2 regions of the Jeotgalicoccus sp. S0W5 genome follow, and region 1 is predicted to be linked to the other one. Evidence: riboswitches for the same ligand, from Rfam matches in the RefSeq annotation. Region 1 holds a riboswitch; the other holds the start of a gene.
What was found. A riboswitch is a leader RNA that binds a small molecule or an ion and turns the genes downstream of it on or off. The one in region 1 is predicted to bind S-adenosylmethionine.
Positions count from the first base shown of each region.

Region 2: another riboswitch for S-adenosylmethionine. It lies ahead of EYB29_RS10780 (methionine ABC transporter ATP-binding protein); the one in region 1 lies ahead of EYB29_RS03465 (methionine ABC transporter ATP-binding protein).

Region 1 covers NZ_SIRQ01000003.1:226,185-237,284, forward strand. The annotation lists gene EYB29_RS03425 (prepilin peptidase) at 1-331, shown strand, start outside; gene radC (RadC family protein) at 328-1,014, shown strand; gene EYB29_RS03435 (hypothetical protein) at 1,025-1,387, shown strand; gene EYB29_RS03440 (hypothetical protein) at 1,547-3,328, shown strand; gene EYB29_RS03445 (aldo/keto reductase) at 3,422-4,270, shown strand; gene chrA (chromate efflux transporter) at 4,315-5,487, opposite strand; gene EYB29_RS03455 (putative RNA methyltransferase) at 5,604-6,458, shown strand; gene EYB29_RS03460 (SprT-like domain-containing protein) at 6,787-7,275, shown strand; SAM riboswitch class I at 7,312-7,414, shown strand; gene EYB29_RS03465 (methionine ABC transporter ATP-binding protein) at 7,473-8,486, shown strand; gene EYB29_RS03470 (methionine ABC transporter permease) at 8,539-9,138, shown strand; gene EYB29_RS03475 (MetQ/NlpA family ABC transporter substrate-binding protein) at 9,138-9,944, shown strand; gene EYB29_RS03480 (aminotransferase class I/II-fold pyridoxal phosphate-dependent enzyme) at 9,944-11,092, shown strand.
Region 2 covers NZ_SIRQ01000018.1:177,258-184,545, forward strand. The annotation lists gene EYB29_RS10755 (DUF4870 domain-containing protein) at 92-436, opposite strand; gene EYB29_RS10760 (DUF4352 domain-containing protein) at 536-1,114, opposite strand; gene cyoE (heme o synthase) at 1,472-2,377, shown strand; gene EYB29_RS10770 (MetQ/NlpA family ABC transporter substrate-binding protein) at 2,454-3,299, opposite strand; gene EYB29_RS10775 (methionine ABC transporter permease) at 3,338-4,030, opposite strand; gene EYB29_RS10780 (methionine ABC transporter ATP-binding protein) at 4,027-5,049, opposite strand; SAM riboswitch class I at 5,131-5,229, opposite strand; gene EYB29_RS10785 (thioredoxin family protein) at 5,270-5,584, opposite strand; gene EYB29_RS10790 (toprim domain-containing protein) at 5,535-5,942, opposite strand; gene gcvH (glycine cleavage system protein GcvH) at 6,036-6,416, opposite strand; gene EYB29_RS10800 (Spx/MgsR family RNA polymerase-binding regulatory protein) at 6,483-6,839, opposite strand; gene aroD (type I 3-dehydroquinate dehydratase) at 7,040-7,288, opposite strand, start outside.

The DNA of each region.
Region 1 (11,100 bases):
GTTCCTCACGAATTTTATAAACTTTGATCCTTTCCTTGACTTGATAATCGTTGGCTTACTCCATATCTTTTATTTCATTTTAAAAGATAAGATTGGGTATGGTGACATACAGCTGTTCTCTGTCTTGACTGTAATTACCCCTCTAGATTTTTTTATCTTTTCCTTTTTGTTTACCTATATTATCGGTGGGATTGCCGTTATTGTATTAGATTTAATCTCTAAAAAACGCCTTGTAAAAGTGCCTTTAGTTCCTTTTATTGCGACGAGCCTTATCATTACTTTCTTCCTATATATTGACTACAATGATATTTACTTTGGAGGACACCTATGACCAGCGAATTAATGATTAGAGAAATGCATGATTCCGATAAACCTCGTGAGCGATTGCTCTTATATGGTCCGGATAAACTTACTAACCAGGAATTACTCGCAATACTCATTGCAACAGGTAATAAAAATGAATCAAGTCTATCTTTAGCTGCAAAAATACTTAAAGATTTACCTTCTATTAGAGAATTAAGAGAACTGACTTATGAAGAACTAACCTCAATTAAAGGAATTGGCAAGGTAAAGGCGATTACAATACTTTCATTTATAGAACTTGCTATTCGTATGCATACACATTCTAGAGAGGAAGAAAAATTTATTCGATCACCTAAAGATGTATCAGATATATTGATGGAAAAAGTCAGGTTCTATAATCAAGAGCATTTTATCGTCCTATTTCTAACGACTAAAAACATGGTCATTGAAGAAAAAACTTTATTTATAGGATCTTTGAATTCAAGTATTGTACATCCAAGAGAAATCTTTCGTGAAGCAGTGAAAAGAAGTGCTGCAGCGTTTATTTGTGTGCACAATCATCCCAGCGGAGATCCGACTCCATCAAAGGAAGATATTGAAGTAACAAAAAGATTAAAAGATTGTGGAGACCTTATTGGTGTGGATTTTTTAGATCATATTATAATTGGAGATGGTAAATACATCTCCTTAAAAGAAATGTCTTATATATAAGGAGTATACTATGGGATTAGATATGTATTTAGTACTAGAAGATCGAACGACAAAAGAGCAAATTGAGTATGCATATTATAGGAAATTTAACGCACTGCAGGGTTACTTTGAATCAAATTATAATATTGAAAATCCTGGGGTCATAGAACTTACGATGGATATAATTAATGATGTCTATATCAGGTTAAACGAAATACGTTATGCACCAGAAAAAGCAAATTTAATTCTACCCACCTATGCTGGTCCATTTTTTGGACGAATGACTTACGATCGTTTATATCACTCTTATATAAACCAAGCAGCTAATGATTTTTATCATGCAAAATTCATAGACTACAGTAAATATAAATTATACTATTCATCCAATTGGTAGGATAAAGACCAGTGTAGAACACCATCTACACGGGTCTTTTTAAATGAATATAATCAATTATGAATGAAATATGTCAAAAATGTGATAATTCTGGTTTGTTAGATAGAAATTTAGGGGATTATTTAATATAAAAGTGTATTTTTAAAATATTAAAAGGGGATGTTTGCCATTAAATACTTGGTTCTATTACTATCTAGTTTCTGGTTTTTCGGTGGAGAGGGTGACAGTGATAACACTTCAAACATTTTGGTGCAACAGCTAGACAACAAAGATGATGAAAGTGAGGAAACAGAAGCTTCTAAAGAAGACGAGGAAGCTGAGGATGAAGCCGACCAAGAAACTGGAGTCGTCGGTTCAAGAAAAGTATCTAGTGAAATGACAGAAACTACCTTAACTGGTCCTGATGATAAGGAAATTACAGCACTTTTTGAAAATAATGCTGAACCGATTGAGGCATTTGAAGATGCGGAGGAAGCGGATGTAGACCTTGAAGATGTCTTAAAACCGAAAGATGAAGTCACAAGCTATTATTCTGAAACTTTCATGTTGATTAACGCATTTGAAGCTGAGTCTGATGAGCCAGCTGATACAGATTTAATTGGTTTGACTGCAGAAATCAACGAAGAGGATGAACTTCAAGTTTACTCAGGTCAGTGGTATCAAGAAGATGAGTTCATCTACCCATATGCATATGCAGATAGTGACACTTTACTTTATATAACTGAGGATAAATGGACGGATATAACAGGTGAAGCTGAAGCAGAAGAAATATATTACGGTACGTATTCAAGCGTTTACGATGCATTAATGGAAAGTGAGGATGTCATAGAAATTTTTGAAGATGATGATAATTATTATTTAATTAATGTCGGTCAAGAAGAAGTCCTTCATGAGACATTTGGTTCGATTTATGAAGTCGAGTTCCAAAATGCAGATGAGGAATCACAAAATAATGCAGTACTTGCAATAGTTGATAAAGACTCAAATGAAGTTAGTGACCTCACCTACATTAGTAATGCCAAAGGTTTAGCTGAAGGGATAGAACTACAAATCGAAGTTGCTGCTAAGTTTGATAATTACGGCGACTACGACGATGGTGTGACAGAACCTACTGAAGGTGAGGAAATTGAAGTTGGTGAACAGAGTAGCGAAAATCGAAGTGGTGTTGATGCATCGAGTACTGGAAAAGTTGAAGGAGAAACTTTGACAGGTAAAGATGGTGCAGAAATTAATTCTGTTCAAGAAAATAACCAAGGCTTATCAACAGCACTTGAAGAAGCTGAAGATACGGATGTTGAAATTGATGAAATCTTTAAAGATAAAAGCGAGATTTATTCTTATTACTCAGAGTTTGATGCAATGGTACGCTTAATCGGTGAATCTGATGATGAACAGAGGGAAGAAACGGTTAAAGCAACTGCTGAAATTTATGAAGTCGAAGATGAATTAGAAGTTTACTCTGAAGTTGCGAATAATGGCGAGGACTTAGAACCATCTGTTTATGCAAGTGAAGAAATTTATTTCCAATATGATGGAAGTAAATGGAATGATCTGTCTACAGAAGGGAATGTAGAAGACGTTTATAATCCCACATATAGTAATATGTATGATGTCTTCATGGAAAACCAGGAACTACTCGATGTTAAAGTAGATGATGACTATTATTATCTTTATAACATCTCAAATGATATGGAAATTCATGATACATTTGGTCAGATATTTGGAGCAGAAATCAATAATGGTGTTGAAGATGAACAAGTGAATGCCATCGTTGGTGTTTTAGATAAGGAAACAAATGAATTGAGTCAAGTAACCTATATCTCTACAGCACCATCTCAGAATGGTGAGGGTGCAATACACTTAGAAATGTCTGGTATATATAAAGATTATGGAAAATTTGATGATGATGGTATAACTGTTCCTGACGAGATATACGAATAGGATGAAATAATTATGACCAAGTTCTTAAAATTTAAAGTACTTGGTCTTTAATATTGTATAATAATAGTAAACATAAGCAAGGTGGGAGAAAATATGGAATTCGTGACATTAAATAATGGTGTTGAGATGCCAATAGAAGGTTTTGGTGTCTTTCAAATTGAACCGGAAGAAACTGAGAAGTGTGTACTAGATGCAATAGAAGTTGGATATAGACACATTGATACAGCAGCCACCTATGGCAATGAACGTGGTGTTGGTACTGCAATTAAAAAATCAGGTATTGATCGTAAAGATTTATTTATTACTAGTAAATTATGGGTGGAAGATCAAGGTTATGAATCAACTTTAAAGGCATTTGAGAAATCCCTAGAGCGTTTAGGGACCGATTATTTAGATTTATATTTAATTCATCAGCCATTCGGGGATTATTATGGTTCATACCGTGCTATGGAAGCATTGTATAAGCAAGGAAAAATTAAAGCGATTGGGGTTTCAAACTTTGATTCCGCACGATTAGTTGATTTGATTATGAATAATGAGATTGTACCTCAGATTAATCAAATAGAACTACATCCATTTTTACAACAAAAAGAAGCAATCAAGGTGATGAAAGAATATGGCGTTCAAGTAGAGTCATGGGGCCCTTTAGCAGAAGCTAAACATGGTATTTTAGAAGAAAAAGAATTACAAGATATCGCACAGAAGCATAAAAAAACCGTTGCACAGGTCATCCTTAGATGGCACCTCGATAATGGTATCGTTATTATTCCTAAGTCTGTAAATAAAGATAGAATGATTGAAAATCTAGATATCCACGATTTTAATCTAGACAGTGCTGATATGAGAATCATTGAAGCTTTTGATGGAAGTCAAAATAAAATTGTGGATCATACTGATATCAATATTGTGATTGGTATGAATAAATCAAAGACACCAGAGTGAATGTAAAATCCCTGAATGCCAATATTGGTATTCAGGGACTTACCTTATAAGAAAGAAATTAATATACCACCAATTGCACCACTAACCACAATGAGCCAAGGTGGAGATTTTAAGTAATTCAACATGACAAATAGTATTGCAGCTAAGGCGAAATCTGCTGGTTGATTAATGGCAGAAGTTGAGATTGGTGTGTAAAGTGCAGCAATTAAAATACCAACCACTGCTGCATTAACCCCCATTACAGCCCCTTTAGTTTTAGCATGATTTCTTATCATATCCCAGAAGGGCAGGCTGCCTAAAATAAGTAAAAATGCTGGTAGGAATATTGCGAATGTTGCAAATAAGCCACCGAGCCAGCCATTCATAACAGTGCCGAGGTATGAAGCGAAGGTGAAAAGCGGTCCTGGAACTGCTTGAGTTGCCGCATAGCCTGCTAAAAATGCCTCTTGTGAAATCCAGCCCATTGGTACAAGTTCTTGCTCTAGAAGTGGTAAAACAACGTGACCACCTCCAAAAACCAAGGAGCCAGCACGATAAAAGCTGTCAAAAACAGATACCCAATAATTTCCCGTAAATTCTCTTAACATGGGTAGTAAGAATAACAATATAAAAAATAAACTTAAACAGATGATAGAAAAAGTTTTGTTAACTGGGAACAAAGTTCTTTTCGTATCAGCTTCATGGTCCTTAAATATTAAAAATCCAAGCAGTGCAGCAATTAGAATGACGCCAACTTGTGTAATAACTGATGGAAAGATAAGTATAATAACAACGGCTAAGAGCGCAATCAGTTTTCGACTTAAATCAGGCGTTAAATTTTTAGCCATGCCAAGTATTGCATGTAAGACGATGACTACTGCAACAATTTTTAAGCCTTGAATCCAAGCTGCATCAGCAATATTGAAGGTTGTTAAAAGACTAGCAAAAATAATTAGTGCAATGACTGAAGGTAAGGTGAATCCTAAAAATGAGATGATACCACCTAAAACGCCACCTCGCATGACACCGACTCCGATACCTACCTGACTGGACGCGGGACCAGGTAAAAATTGAGAAAGTGCGACAAGATCAGCATAACTCTTTTCATCCATCCACTTTTTACGCTCGACATACTCGGTATGAAAGTAACCGAGGTGTGCAGAGGGTCCACCAAAAGAAGTTAAGCCTAATCTTGTGGACACTAAATATATTTCAAGTAATAGCATGAATCGCTTCATTTAATCCTCCTTAAAAACTTGTTTTTGTGTAGAATACCATTTAAAGTTATTGAGTACTATAGAAATTTATATTCTTTTACAATTCATAATGTAATTGAAATAAAGTAGGTGAATTAATGAAAAAGAGAGAAATTGCAGCGCTTGGTTTTCAGAAATTAGAATCGAATCTACAGTGTCCGATTTGTAGTGCTGATTTAAATGTCGTCGATTCAAATCGTTTAGTGTGTGTAAAACGTCATAGTTATGACTTAGCAAAACAAGGCTACGTCAATATGCTGCAAAAACAAGTATCTTCGATGTATGATCAAGACTTATTTGATGCGAGGTATAATATTATATCAGTTCATAATCTTTACAAAATAATTCATCAAAAAGTTGCTGATATAATTAATGCACTTCCAAATGAAAACCGCCTTATTTTTGATGCAGGTTCTGGTGAAGGTTCACATTTACGTTCAATTATAAAACTAGTTGATAAAGATAACACTCATGGTATTGGATTAGATATCTCAAAAGATGGTGTTTTACTCGCGAGTAAAAACTATAGTCATGAAAACTGGGTGGTCGGAGATTTAAGTCGTACACCGTTTAAAGAGAGTAGTATAGATGTAATCTTAAGCTACTTATCTCCTGCGAATTATGAAGAATTTCAACGTATTTTAAAGCCGAACGGCATACTGATCAAAGTTATTCCGGGTAGCAAGTACTTAAAAGAAATTAGAGAAACTTTAGCTGGTGATAGTCAAGAATATGAGAATACGGATACCTTGGAATTAATGAGAAATAAAGTAGATGTTATTTCCGAAGAGAGAATAACATATGAAGTTGAACTGGCTAGCGTCGCTTTAAAAGATTTAATAAAGATGACCCCGCTCGGTTGGCACGTAAGTCAGCAAGAGATTAAAGATTTTACTGAAACAAGCAGTAAAATAATTACTGTAGATTTACACATTATTCAAGCGAAATATTGAAATAACTGTCATTGTAATCTTATCAAACTGCGTTATAATACTGTTTATGGGCTATTATTTGAAATATTTGAGCTTATATTACAAAGATATTACAAACATAATTATTTCACATTAAGGCTTGAAATAACCCAAAGATTAAAATATAATGAAAATATATTAAGAAATACATAACAGAACGACCTATTAATTTATAGCTATACTTCATATTATTAGCTCAATCGTTCTTTGATAGTGCCTTTGGCCTAGATATCATATTATATTATTTATCTGTTAGGGAGACTTCGAGTCTCTCTTTTTTTATGACTATTTATAAGTAGTGGTGAGTAAGGTGGACGAAAAAGAATTATTAGAATATGCAGTAGCATTCTCTAAGAAGCATTTTAATGTGGATTTTAATATTTCACTAAGAATCTCAAATAGAATGACTGCAAAGCTTGGCGCTTTTGTAATTAAGACGAGACACAACAGGGTTATTAACGAAGAGATTGTCATGTCGAAAACCTTTATTGACAATAATCCGAGGCACGTAATTCTTGATGTCCTACACCATGAATGTGTGCATTTTTGTCTATATCGACTAAACAAACCTTACCGAGATCAAGATGATTATTTTAAGAATACACTCAAGAAGCTCAACATTTCATTAACAAGAACCTATAGATACAAAGGCATTTTACATCATTATCAATGTATGCACTGTAATTATAAATTTACTAAACGTATGAAGGGCTATGAGAAGCGGTATGTCTGTGCAGGTTGTCATTCGAGATTTGCTTATCTCGGTCAAAGTAATGAGTCGCCTTATATTGACTTTTAGAATTAAATCATATAGTATTACTCTAAATTGAATATGAAATTATCAAGAGAGATGGAGGGTCGGGCCCTATGAAGTCTCAGCAGCGGGCTTATTTAAGTACTGTGCTAAATCCTGCAGGCATCGGCTTGGAAGATAATCAAACATCGCCATTTGTCTACATGATGAATGGTTTTTTTATTTTAAAGAGGAGGTAGATCATGAGCATAAAATTGGAGAGCGTTTCAAAAACCTATCAATTAAAAGGTCGTAAGGTTGAAGCATTAAAAGAAACATCATTAGAAATTAAATCAGGTGAGATTTTTGGTTTAATCGGATATTCAGGTGCAGGTAAATCTACTCTTGTTAGACTAATCAACTTATTAGAACAACCAACAACGGGTTCTGTAACAGTTGCTGGTGAAGATTTAACAAAGCTCACTAAGCATGAACTCAGACAGAAACGACAGAAAATTGGCATGATATTTCAGCAGTTTAACCTCATTGAATCTAAGACCGTTTATGAAAATATTGAGTTTGTCTTAAAAGCTTCAAAATTTGATAAAAAGAACAGAACAGCCCGTATCAAAGAACTATTGGAACTGGTTGGTCTTGGAGACAAGGCTGAAATTAAATCATCAAATTTAAGTGGAGGGCAAAAGCAAAGAGTCGGTATTGCTCGTGCACTTGCAAATGATCCTGACATTTTGCTTTGTGATGAAGCAACAAGTGCCTTAGATCCAGACACGACTAAGAGTATTCTTAAATTATTGAATCGAATCAATAAGGATTTAGGTATTACGATTATCGTTATTACTCATGAAATGGAAGTCATCAAAGAGATTGCAGACCGGGTCGGTGTAATGTCTAAAGGCGAAATTTTAGAAATGGGTCATACTTACGATGTCTTTAGTCATCCTAAGCATGAAATTACTAAAGACTTTGTTCAAGAAATTTATAATTTTGAAGTCCCTAATCAGTTTAAGGCAACGCGTGAGAATCAAGTGATTACAATACAGTTTCTCAGTGAAAATGCAGAGGAAAATTATCTCAACAAACTCTACCGTAATTTTGATTTAAACATAAGCATCTTAAATGGACGTATTGAATACATTAAGGATCAACCACTTGGTTTTTTAATGTTCCAAGTGACTGGTAAAGAAGAAGAAATTAATAGACTGAAAAGTCATATTGACCAGACGAACGGCATAGAAAGGGTGGGTTACATTGGATAGTTTCAGTCAGTTATGGCCAATTTTATATAAAGCATTACTTGAGACCGTACAAATGGTTTCTATTTCAATATTTTTTGCAGTGTTATTAGGCTTACCACTTGGTATCCTTTTATATATTACACAGCATCCACTCCTTTTTAGAATTAAATCTTTAAACAGTGTTCTTGGATGGGTGATGAATATTATACGGTCATTCCCTTTCATTATCTTAATCGTTGCGATAATGCCTTTTGCAACTTGGTTAGTCAATGATTCACATGGGCCAGTATTTGCAAGTGTGGCCTTATCAATAGCTGCAGTACCACTATTTGCCCGACTCGTTGAATCTAGTTTCAACGGTGTTAAGGACGGAGTGATTGAAGCGTGTATTGCTGGTGGCGCTTCAATTTTCTTAATCGTTACGGATGTTTTGTTACCAGAAGCGAAAAAGAGTATTACCCAAGCGATTACGCTAACAATTATTTCAATTATTGCTTTCTCAGCGACTGCAGGCGTTGTCGGTGGTGGTGGTGTAGGTGACCTAGCCATACGCTACGGTTATTACCGTTATGACACATTAACGATGATTGTGACAGTGGTTGTCTTAATCATTATCGTACAAATTGTTCAGTGGGTCGGCGACCGACTTGCAAACAGAGCGGAGGATAAGTAATGAGAGGTATTATAACATTTTTAATTGGTACACTTTTTGTCATCGTTCTAACAACAGTTTTACTCCATGAGGATGAAGGTGAAGTGATTACTATTGGTGCATCTAGTGGACCATTTGCTGATATGGCAACCTATGCTTTAAAACCAGTACTGGAAGATTCAGGTTATTCAGTTGAAGTTATTGAGTACAGTGACTATATTCAACCCAATAATGCTCTAGCCAATGGTGATATTGACGCGAACCTCTTCCAAAATGTTCTCTTTATGGATAGTTATAATGAAGAAAATAATACTGAATTAAAGAATATCATTCAAGTACCTACGGCGCCCATGGGGCTATACAGTGGAACATTCGACAGTATAGAAAGTATTACTTCGGGAAGTGAAGTGGCTCTGCCTTTAGACCCTGTTAATGCTTCACGAGGTTTCTTAACTTTACAAGATGCTGGCCTCATAACTATTAGTGAAGATGCTGATATGTTTGCTATTGAAGAAGCAGACATTATTGATAACAAGAAAAACTTAGAATTTATCTTCCAAGATGCTGGTCAACTTCCTAGAAGTGTCGATCAGATTGGTCTGTCTCTAGTGCCTGGGAACTTTGCACTTGCGAGTGATATGAAGCTAGAAGATGCTTTGTCATTAGAGAATATGAACGAATATTTTAGAAATCAAATAGTGATTAATGGTGAAGACGCTGGTAGCAAAATGGAGGAAGACCTTATCAATGCTGTAGAATCAGACGAATTTAATGAAGTCATTGATGCGGATTTCCAAGGTTTCGATAAACCAAAAGAGGATGAATAATGGCGAGTGATTTATTGAATAGTTTAAGTCCGAGCTACTTTTCTAGCATGATGAACAAAAAATTAGAAACAGGGGAAAAACCACTCTTAAATCTAGCAGTGGGTATCCCTGATGGTCTAACACCAAAAGTTATTACTGATGCTGTTAAGGTTGCGATTGATAAGGAAGAAAACCAAAAATATGGTGCTTTTCGTGGTAAAGAAGAATTGAAAACCAGTATTAAAAACTTTTACAAGAGAACTTATGATGTCGATTTAAATGATGAGAATATCGCAATTTTATTTGGTACTAAAAACGGCTTGGTTAATTTCCCACTCGCACATTTAAATCCTGGTTCTGGAATTATGTTGCCAAACCCAGGATATGCCGATTACATTACAGCTGTTGAATTAGCTGGTGCAAAGGCCATTGATATGCCTTTACTTGAAGAAAATGATTATCTACCAGATTTCGATGCCCTAGAAAGAGAACTTAAAGAGACGGATTTAATTTATTTAAACTATCCTTCTAATCCAGTCGGTGCAGTTGCAACAAAAGAGTTTTTCGACGAAACAATTGATCGCTTCAGAGGTACGAATGTAAAGATTCTTCATGATTTCGCCTATGCAGCATTTGGTTTTAACGAACAACATCCGAGCATATTAACGAGTGATAAAAATCTTGAACAATCCATTGAAGTCTACTCACTGTCAAAAGGATTTAATATGTCAGGTTATCGTATAGGATTTGCTGTCGGCAATAAGGACATGATTGAAAGCATTAATAGATTCCAAGATCATACAAATGCTGGTGTCTTTGGTGTCACTCAGGATGCAGCAGTGGCAGCCTTAGATCATGCAGATGAACTGATACCAAAACAAAATGAAATCTTTAACAAGAGAAAGACATATATTAATGAAGCTTTAAGTGCATTAAATATTCCAATTCAGCATATCGACGGGGGTATCTTTGGTTGGATTAAAGTACCGGACGGATTTACAGGTGAAACATTCGTTGAGTATTTATTAAAGGATCAGTCGATTTTGACTACGCCGGGTATTCCATTCGGTAGCCGAGGGACGTATTATATTAGAATATCTTTAGCCGTAGAGGATTCGATATTACAAACTTTTGTCGACAGGCTAAAAGAGATTAAAAATCTCTGGTAAGTTTAGTG
Region 2 (7,288 bases), on a different contig from region 1:
GTTTTGGCTCTAATTATGACCACTTTAATCAGATTTAAAGAAAACCTCACTAAATGACTTTAATATCATTTAGTGAGGTTTAATCAAATACTTATTTAAAGATATCGATTGTGAATGGTGGCTTGTATGACTCACCATTAATTGCTTTTACAATGCCGATAATCGCAAATACGTAGAATGCAATCGTGACTATTGGTCCGAGTACAAAACCGATTAAAATTGCAGTTGTTAACCAAGCGACAAACATGTAGATTGTGTAAGATAGACCAAAGTTCGCTACATCTCTAAGTGCGACAGCAGTTGTTGGTTCATCATCTTTTTTCAGTGCCCAAATTAGAAGTGGTCCAACAACAGCAGTGAATAGTGAAATAACATAAGACACCAAGACGAGCGTGCTGTCAAAACCAGTTTTTGGAGTATTATAGTCTTCATTCATTTTAATTGCCCCTTTTATTATAAGATAGGTGCTAATGTAATTTTACCATCTATAGGGTGTGTATACAATCGATAGGGTTAATGATTACTAAAAATTTCCTTATTTAATTGGTAAGTTATAAGTCGTTTCTGTTGGCATGCCATTCTCAAATTTTAAATAGTATCCTCCTGAACCCAATTCTGAATCCTTCGAGTAAACTAAATCAAATGTTGCTTCTTCGTCAACTGCTAATTCTTGGTTTAAATCTTCTTCAGAGAAATCAAAAATAAATTGGTCTCCACCACCTTCTCTGTCGGATTCAATAATATCAGGAAATACATATTCACCAATAACAATAGGCTCCTCAGAGATATTTTGAACTGTTAAATTGACCACCCCTAAGAAGACTGATTCTGGTGCGTTGATAATGACATCTCCAACAGGTTGACCATCGTATTCTTTGACCAGGTCTAGTGAATTGACGGTAACCTCATACTTAGCATCAAACTCATAACTCTCTACTTGTGTAGTGTCACCTATTTCATAAATTTCATCTGATTTACCTTCTTCAGAATTAGAACTTTCATCCTCTGTTTCTTCACTCACTTCACTTGTGTCAGTGGCTTCAGTGTCTTCTTCATTCCCACATGCTGTCAGTGCAAATAGTGTAAATACAAAAAATAATGATAACTTTTTCATCTTAGATGCTCCTTTAAGTTATGTTAATTAATACCTTAAAACAATTGTTATCTATGTTACCTTAAAATATTACTATTTACATTATTAATTTAAATATTTACAAAAAAACCAAGCAGCTTTTGCTGCCTGGCAAAGGGGTTTACTTTATAAAATCAATTGCACCAACTAAAATTGATTAGTTGAGACAATGATTTCACTCAATTGAATTATTACGAAATCCGTTCTATTTATATAACAGTTATTTACCCACCCCCTTTTCCTTGAAACATCTTTGTCACAAAAAAATGGAATAATTTTTCTGATGCTTTCTTATGACTGTTATAATATAGCTTAATCATTAAATTGCGAGGGACTACATTGGAAACAGAACAAGTTCATAAGCGTAAGTCTATTAACTTACAAACATTATTTATAAATATTAAATACCTACTTAAAGGGAAAGTACTTATCGCAAATGTCCTACCTGTATTCACAGCGTTTTGGCTTGCTTTACACTTTACCCACCAGTCATTTTACGATCATCTTGGCACTTTTTTCATGACCATGGTTTCCAGCACCTTAGTCATATCTGGTGCTCTCATGTTTAACAACTGGTTCGAGCATGACCTAGATACACAAATGGACCGTACAAAAAAGCGCCCTACCGTTACAGGTGACTTTTCTTTAAGAAATGTCTTAATTGCTGCAATCATTACAACAATCATCGGATTGATCATAATTTTTTTGGTGAATATTGAAGCAGGAATCTACTCATTTCTTGGCTGGTTTTTCTACGTCGTTCTCTACACCTTTTGGTCAAAACGACGCTATACCATCAATACGATAATCGGTAGTATTTCAGGCGCTTTTACACCATTAATTGGCTGGGCCGTTATTACACCAGCGAATCATTTAGTACCCCTAATGTTGTTTTACATTTTACTTATTTGGCAGGTACCTCATACAATTTCAATCGCTATTAAAAGACTCGATGATTACACTAGAGCATGCATACCAATGCTCCCAGTTGTCATTGGCACCAAGGCATCAATTCGCCAGAACTTATATTATGTGCTCGCTTTGTTGCCCGTACCAATTATGCTCTTTGAATCACTCGGTATCATCTTTTCAATTGTGTCAGCTTTATTGACCTTAGGATGGGTTGTGCTATCTGTTCGAGGTTATACTACACACAATAAACACCGATGGGCAGAAATGAATTTAAGATACTCCCTTATCTACTTGATTGTTTCATTTATGTTGATGATCGTGTTAACGATATGATGAAAAATGTATATACTATTAACATAGTTCATTAAAAACCTCACTCGACTTGAAAGTCGAGTGAGGTTTTTCTTACTTATTCTGATGGAATAATATTACCACTGTACTCTTCATCAATATATTGCTTGATTTCATCTGATTGTAGGACTTCGATTAATCTTTGTAGTTCTGGACGTTCTTCATCTCCAGATCTAACAGCAACTAGGTTGGCATAAGGTGATTCTCCGTCTTCAACTGCGATTGAATCTTCAACTGGATTCAATCCAGCATCAATTGCGAAGTTTGCATTAATAATAACAGCAGGTGCTTCATTATTTTCATACATATTAACTAAAAGCTCAGGTGCTGTATTGTTATCAAAGTTAAAGTCGTGAGGATTTTCAGTAATATCATCAAATGTTGCGTCTTGAATTTCAACGCCTTCTTCGATTTCTACTAAGCCAGCGTTAACGAAGAATGAAAGGAAACGTCCTTCTTCTGCAGGATTATTAGATACTAAGATAGTAGAGCCGTCTGGGATGTCTTCAAGTGAATCATAGTCATTTGAGAATACTGCCATAGGTTCGATATGGACATTACCGATGCTAGTTAGGTCATAGCCATGTGATTCAATTTCACCGTCTAAGTATGGTGTATGTTGAAAGAAGTTTGCATCGACTTCTTCATCTGCTAACAAACGGTTTGGTGTTGTATAATCATTGACGATTTCTACATTCACTGTGATATCCTCTTCTTCAAGAATTTCTGCTGCTTTTTCTAAAATTTCAGCGTGTGGTGCTGGCGATGCTGCAACAGTAATTTCAGCACCTTCTCCATCACTTGATTCACCTTCTGAAGCAGAATCAGATTCAGAATCATTTCCACAAGCCGCTAAAACTAAAATAACTGAAAACAATGTAACTAAACTCAAAAATTTCTTCATGCAAAATCCTCTTTTCTATATAGTTTTATATTATATAATCAGCGTTTATCCACTCTTTTAGAGAAAAAGTCTCCTAAAATTTGAATGACGAAAACGATGATTAGAATTACCACAGTTGCAACAAGTGTGACGTCCGGTTGGTTTCTTGTAAAGCCAACCATATAAGCTAAGTTACCTAACCCACCAGCACCGATAACCCCTGCAATCGCAGTTGAACCAACAAGCATAATGGATGTTACCGTTATACCTGAAATTAGAGCCGGTAATGATTCTGGTATCAACACCTTCCAAATAATTGTCCAAGTGTTCGCACCCATTGATTCAGCCGCTTCTATTACACCCTTATCAATTTCTTTAAGTCCAATTTCAACTAGACGTGCATAGAAAGGTGCGGCACCGATAATCAGTGCGGGTAAGGCACCATTGGAGCCCATTACTGTACCCATGATTGCTTTTGTAAATGGCATAAGTAAAATAATTAAAATGATAAATGGAATCGCTCTAAAGAGATTGACGATGAAGGATGTCGTTCCATAAAGCGGTTTTGAGGGAACATTTTCACTCTTATTAGATAAGAACAAGATAATACCGAAAATGAGTCCAATTATAAAGGCTGCAATTGTTGCAATCACAGTCATGTATATCGTTTCATAAGTCGCTTCTATTACCGCATCCCATTTCACATTTTCAAAGCTAAACATATTTTTAAATTCTTCTATTACACTGTTCATCCTGCTTCAACCTCCAATGTGACATCGTGCTTTTTAAACTCATTTGAGATTGATTCCAGGGTTTCATTATCGATATCTAATGCAATATATAAATGTCCAAATGATTCTTGATTCGTCTGTTTAATATTACCTGATAGAATATTTACATCTAGATCGTAATTTCTTATGACCTCAGATACAATTGGAGATTTTGCTCTTGTACCTACAAAGTTTAATTTTACAATTGTTGAAGTAGGGAATGATGCTTTAAGTTCTTCAATTGCAAGTTGGTGGTCATCATCTGAAATATCATCCTTAACAAAGCGTTTTGTTACACTCGATTGTGGATTTTGGAACAATTCAATTACTGAACCGACTTCAACAACCTTACCATTCTCCATCACTGCTGCGCGGTCACATATCTTTCTGATTACGTGCATTTCATGAGTGATTAAGACAATGGTTAGATTCATCTCTTTTGTAATATCAACAAGTAAATCTAATACTTCATCAGTCGTTTCTGGATCTAAAGCACTTGTTGCTTCATCACATAGTAACACTTCAGGCTTGTTCGATAAGGCTCTAGCAATACCGACACGTTGTTTTTGTCCGCCTGATAGCTCACTTGGGTAATTATGTGCTCTACCTTCTAGTCCAACAAGTTTAATTAATTCATCAACGCGTGCCTGGCGTTCTTTTTTTGGTACACCTGCAATTTCCATTGGAAAACTAATATTTTCTGCGACTGTTCTTGACCACAGTAAGTTGAAATGTTGGAAAATCATAGACACTTTCTGGCGTTTATTTCGAAGATCACCTTTGGACATTTTACTGATGTCATCTCCACTGACAATCACGTCACCTTCAGTTACATCTTCTAGTCCATTTAACAATCTGATTAAGGTGGATTTCCCTGCACCTGAGTAGCCGATTATCCCAAATATTTCACCGTGATTAATCGATAAGTCAACTTGGTCAACTGCTGTTATATTTTGTTTCTTAGTTTTAAATATCTTAGAAACACTTTTTATATTAATCATGATACATTACCCTTTCTCATCGATCGAAAATTAAAAGACCTACTCATAATATTATGAGTAGGCCTTTTAATTTCATTATGCCTCTCATCTTTAGGATTTGTTCCTGTGATTTAGCACCTTGTCATTAAGACGGTTGCCGTGGCTTCTTAGGGCACTTCCCTCCACCACTCTTGATAAGAGTTCTATTCGATTGAGATTTATAATATCAGACTATTCTCTACTAGTCAACCAGGAATTCATCTAATACTTCATTTAAATATGGTACTGAGTGAAAAGCATAGAGTGCATTCACAAGTTGACCATTTTTAAATAACAGCAAGGCTGGTGCTGAACGTATGTGATACTTATCTATTAAGTCTTTATGGTAGTTCAAGTTAATTCTCTCGTATGAGATATCCTTCATCTCAGTGACGACTTTCAACATGGATTCTGAAATTTCACATGTCTTACACATCGTGGCATAACCAAAGATAATATAACTGTCCTTATCCTGTGTATTCTTTAATAAATCTGCTGTTGAAATTATTTCCTTCACGATAAAACTTACCTTTCATTATTAACGCATTATCTACGTAAAAACCGTGTCTTAAGAGGAGGTTAGCTAGATAGTCATGCGGGCAACGACCGACTTCTCCAAATTTTGGATCAATATAAATATGCGTGCTTTCACTTAAATGTTTTTTAAACCATTGACGAATTTTTCTTCCTTCTTTATCCGCATCGGATAATATAAAAATTTGCGAATCACCTAGCTGTTCGATAATTTCATCTAATTTGGAAATACCCATTGTTCCGAAAGTGCAAATAATTTGAGCCGGTTCTACTAACACTTCTTCTAAGCGACGTTTATCAGTCTTGCCTTCAACAATGAGTACCTTATCAGAAAGATTCATTCGTATCACCCTTAGTTTAATTTTATACAAATTCACCAGAAGTAATAAATATTTGTTTTTAAAAAACTCCGGACAAATGTCCAGAGTTTAAAATTAACCCTCGATAACTGCTTGATAACTAGCAGCATCAAGAAGATTATCAAGTTCGCTTTCATCTGAAAGTTCAACTTTCAGCATCCAAGCGCCTTCATATGGATTTTCATTTACAAGTTCAGGACTATCTTCAAGCTCTTCGTTAATCGCAACGATTGAACCTGAAACTGGAGCGATTAATTCTGAAACAGTCTTAACTGATTCAACGCTACCGAATGATTCACCTGTTGATACGTCGTCGCCTTCCTCTGGAAGCTCAACAAACACAATATCACCAAGTTCAGATTGTGCAAAATCAGTAATACCGATAGTTACAGTATTCCCTTCAACCTTTACCCATTCATGGTCCTCACTGTATTTTAGATCTTGTGGTAATGACACGCTAAAACCTCCCTTTTAACTTATCATATATATTGTTACATATTCATCATACTACAGGCAAGAAGATTAATTCAATAAAGCTTGCTCATAATTTTCTTCTTTAAAACCTAAAAGAACTTGGTTATCTAATACAACCATTGGTCGCTTGATTAACATACCGTCACTTGCAAGCAATTCAAACTTTTCGTCATCTGAAAGTTCAGGCAAGCGTTCTTTTAAATCAAGTTCTTTAAATTTGCCCCCTCTTTTATTAAAGAAATCATCTACGTTATATGAAGAACGGTCTACAATACCTTTTAGCGTATCGATTGACGGTACGTTTTCGACCATATCTATGGCAGTGAATTCTAAGTTGTTATCCTCTAAAAATTTCTTCCCCTTACGGCAAGTTGTACATTTTGAATACTCATAAAAAGTTATCATTATATCCTCCTAAAATAGAAAGTCATCTTAGGTTAATTCTACCTTAGAAATAATATTTTATACACTTAAAACACAAAATAAACCCAAAACCTTTGGGGGAGGTTTTGGGCCAGGGTTTAGGATTTAAGAAGTGTATATTATCTTCTAACCTTACTCTAACATCTAAATATTATTAGAACGTAAACTCTGTGTAAAAATTATCATAAACTCGTTAACGCTTTCCTTAGTTCACTTATATGAATTTGTCCGGGCGCCGCATCTCGGCTGATGTAACCATAAGTAAATAATGGGGCATAGTCGCCTGTTAACACGCGTGTACGCTTACCTAGCTCACCCATAGATATTCCGATGACTTTATGCCCATATTGAGCTTTAGCTGTTTTTTGAACGTCTACAACTGTATCTACATCCTCACCGTTTGTAGGGTAGAGGGCAAACTTAAACACATC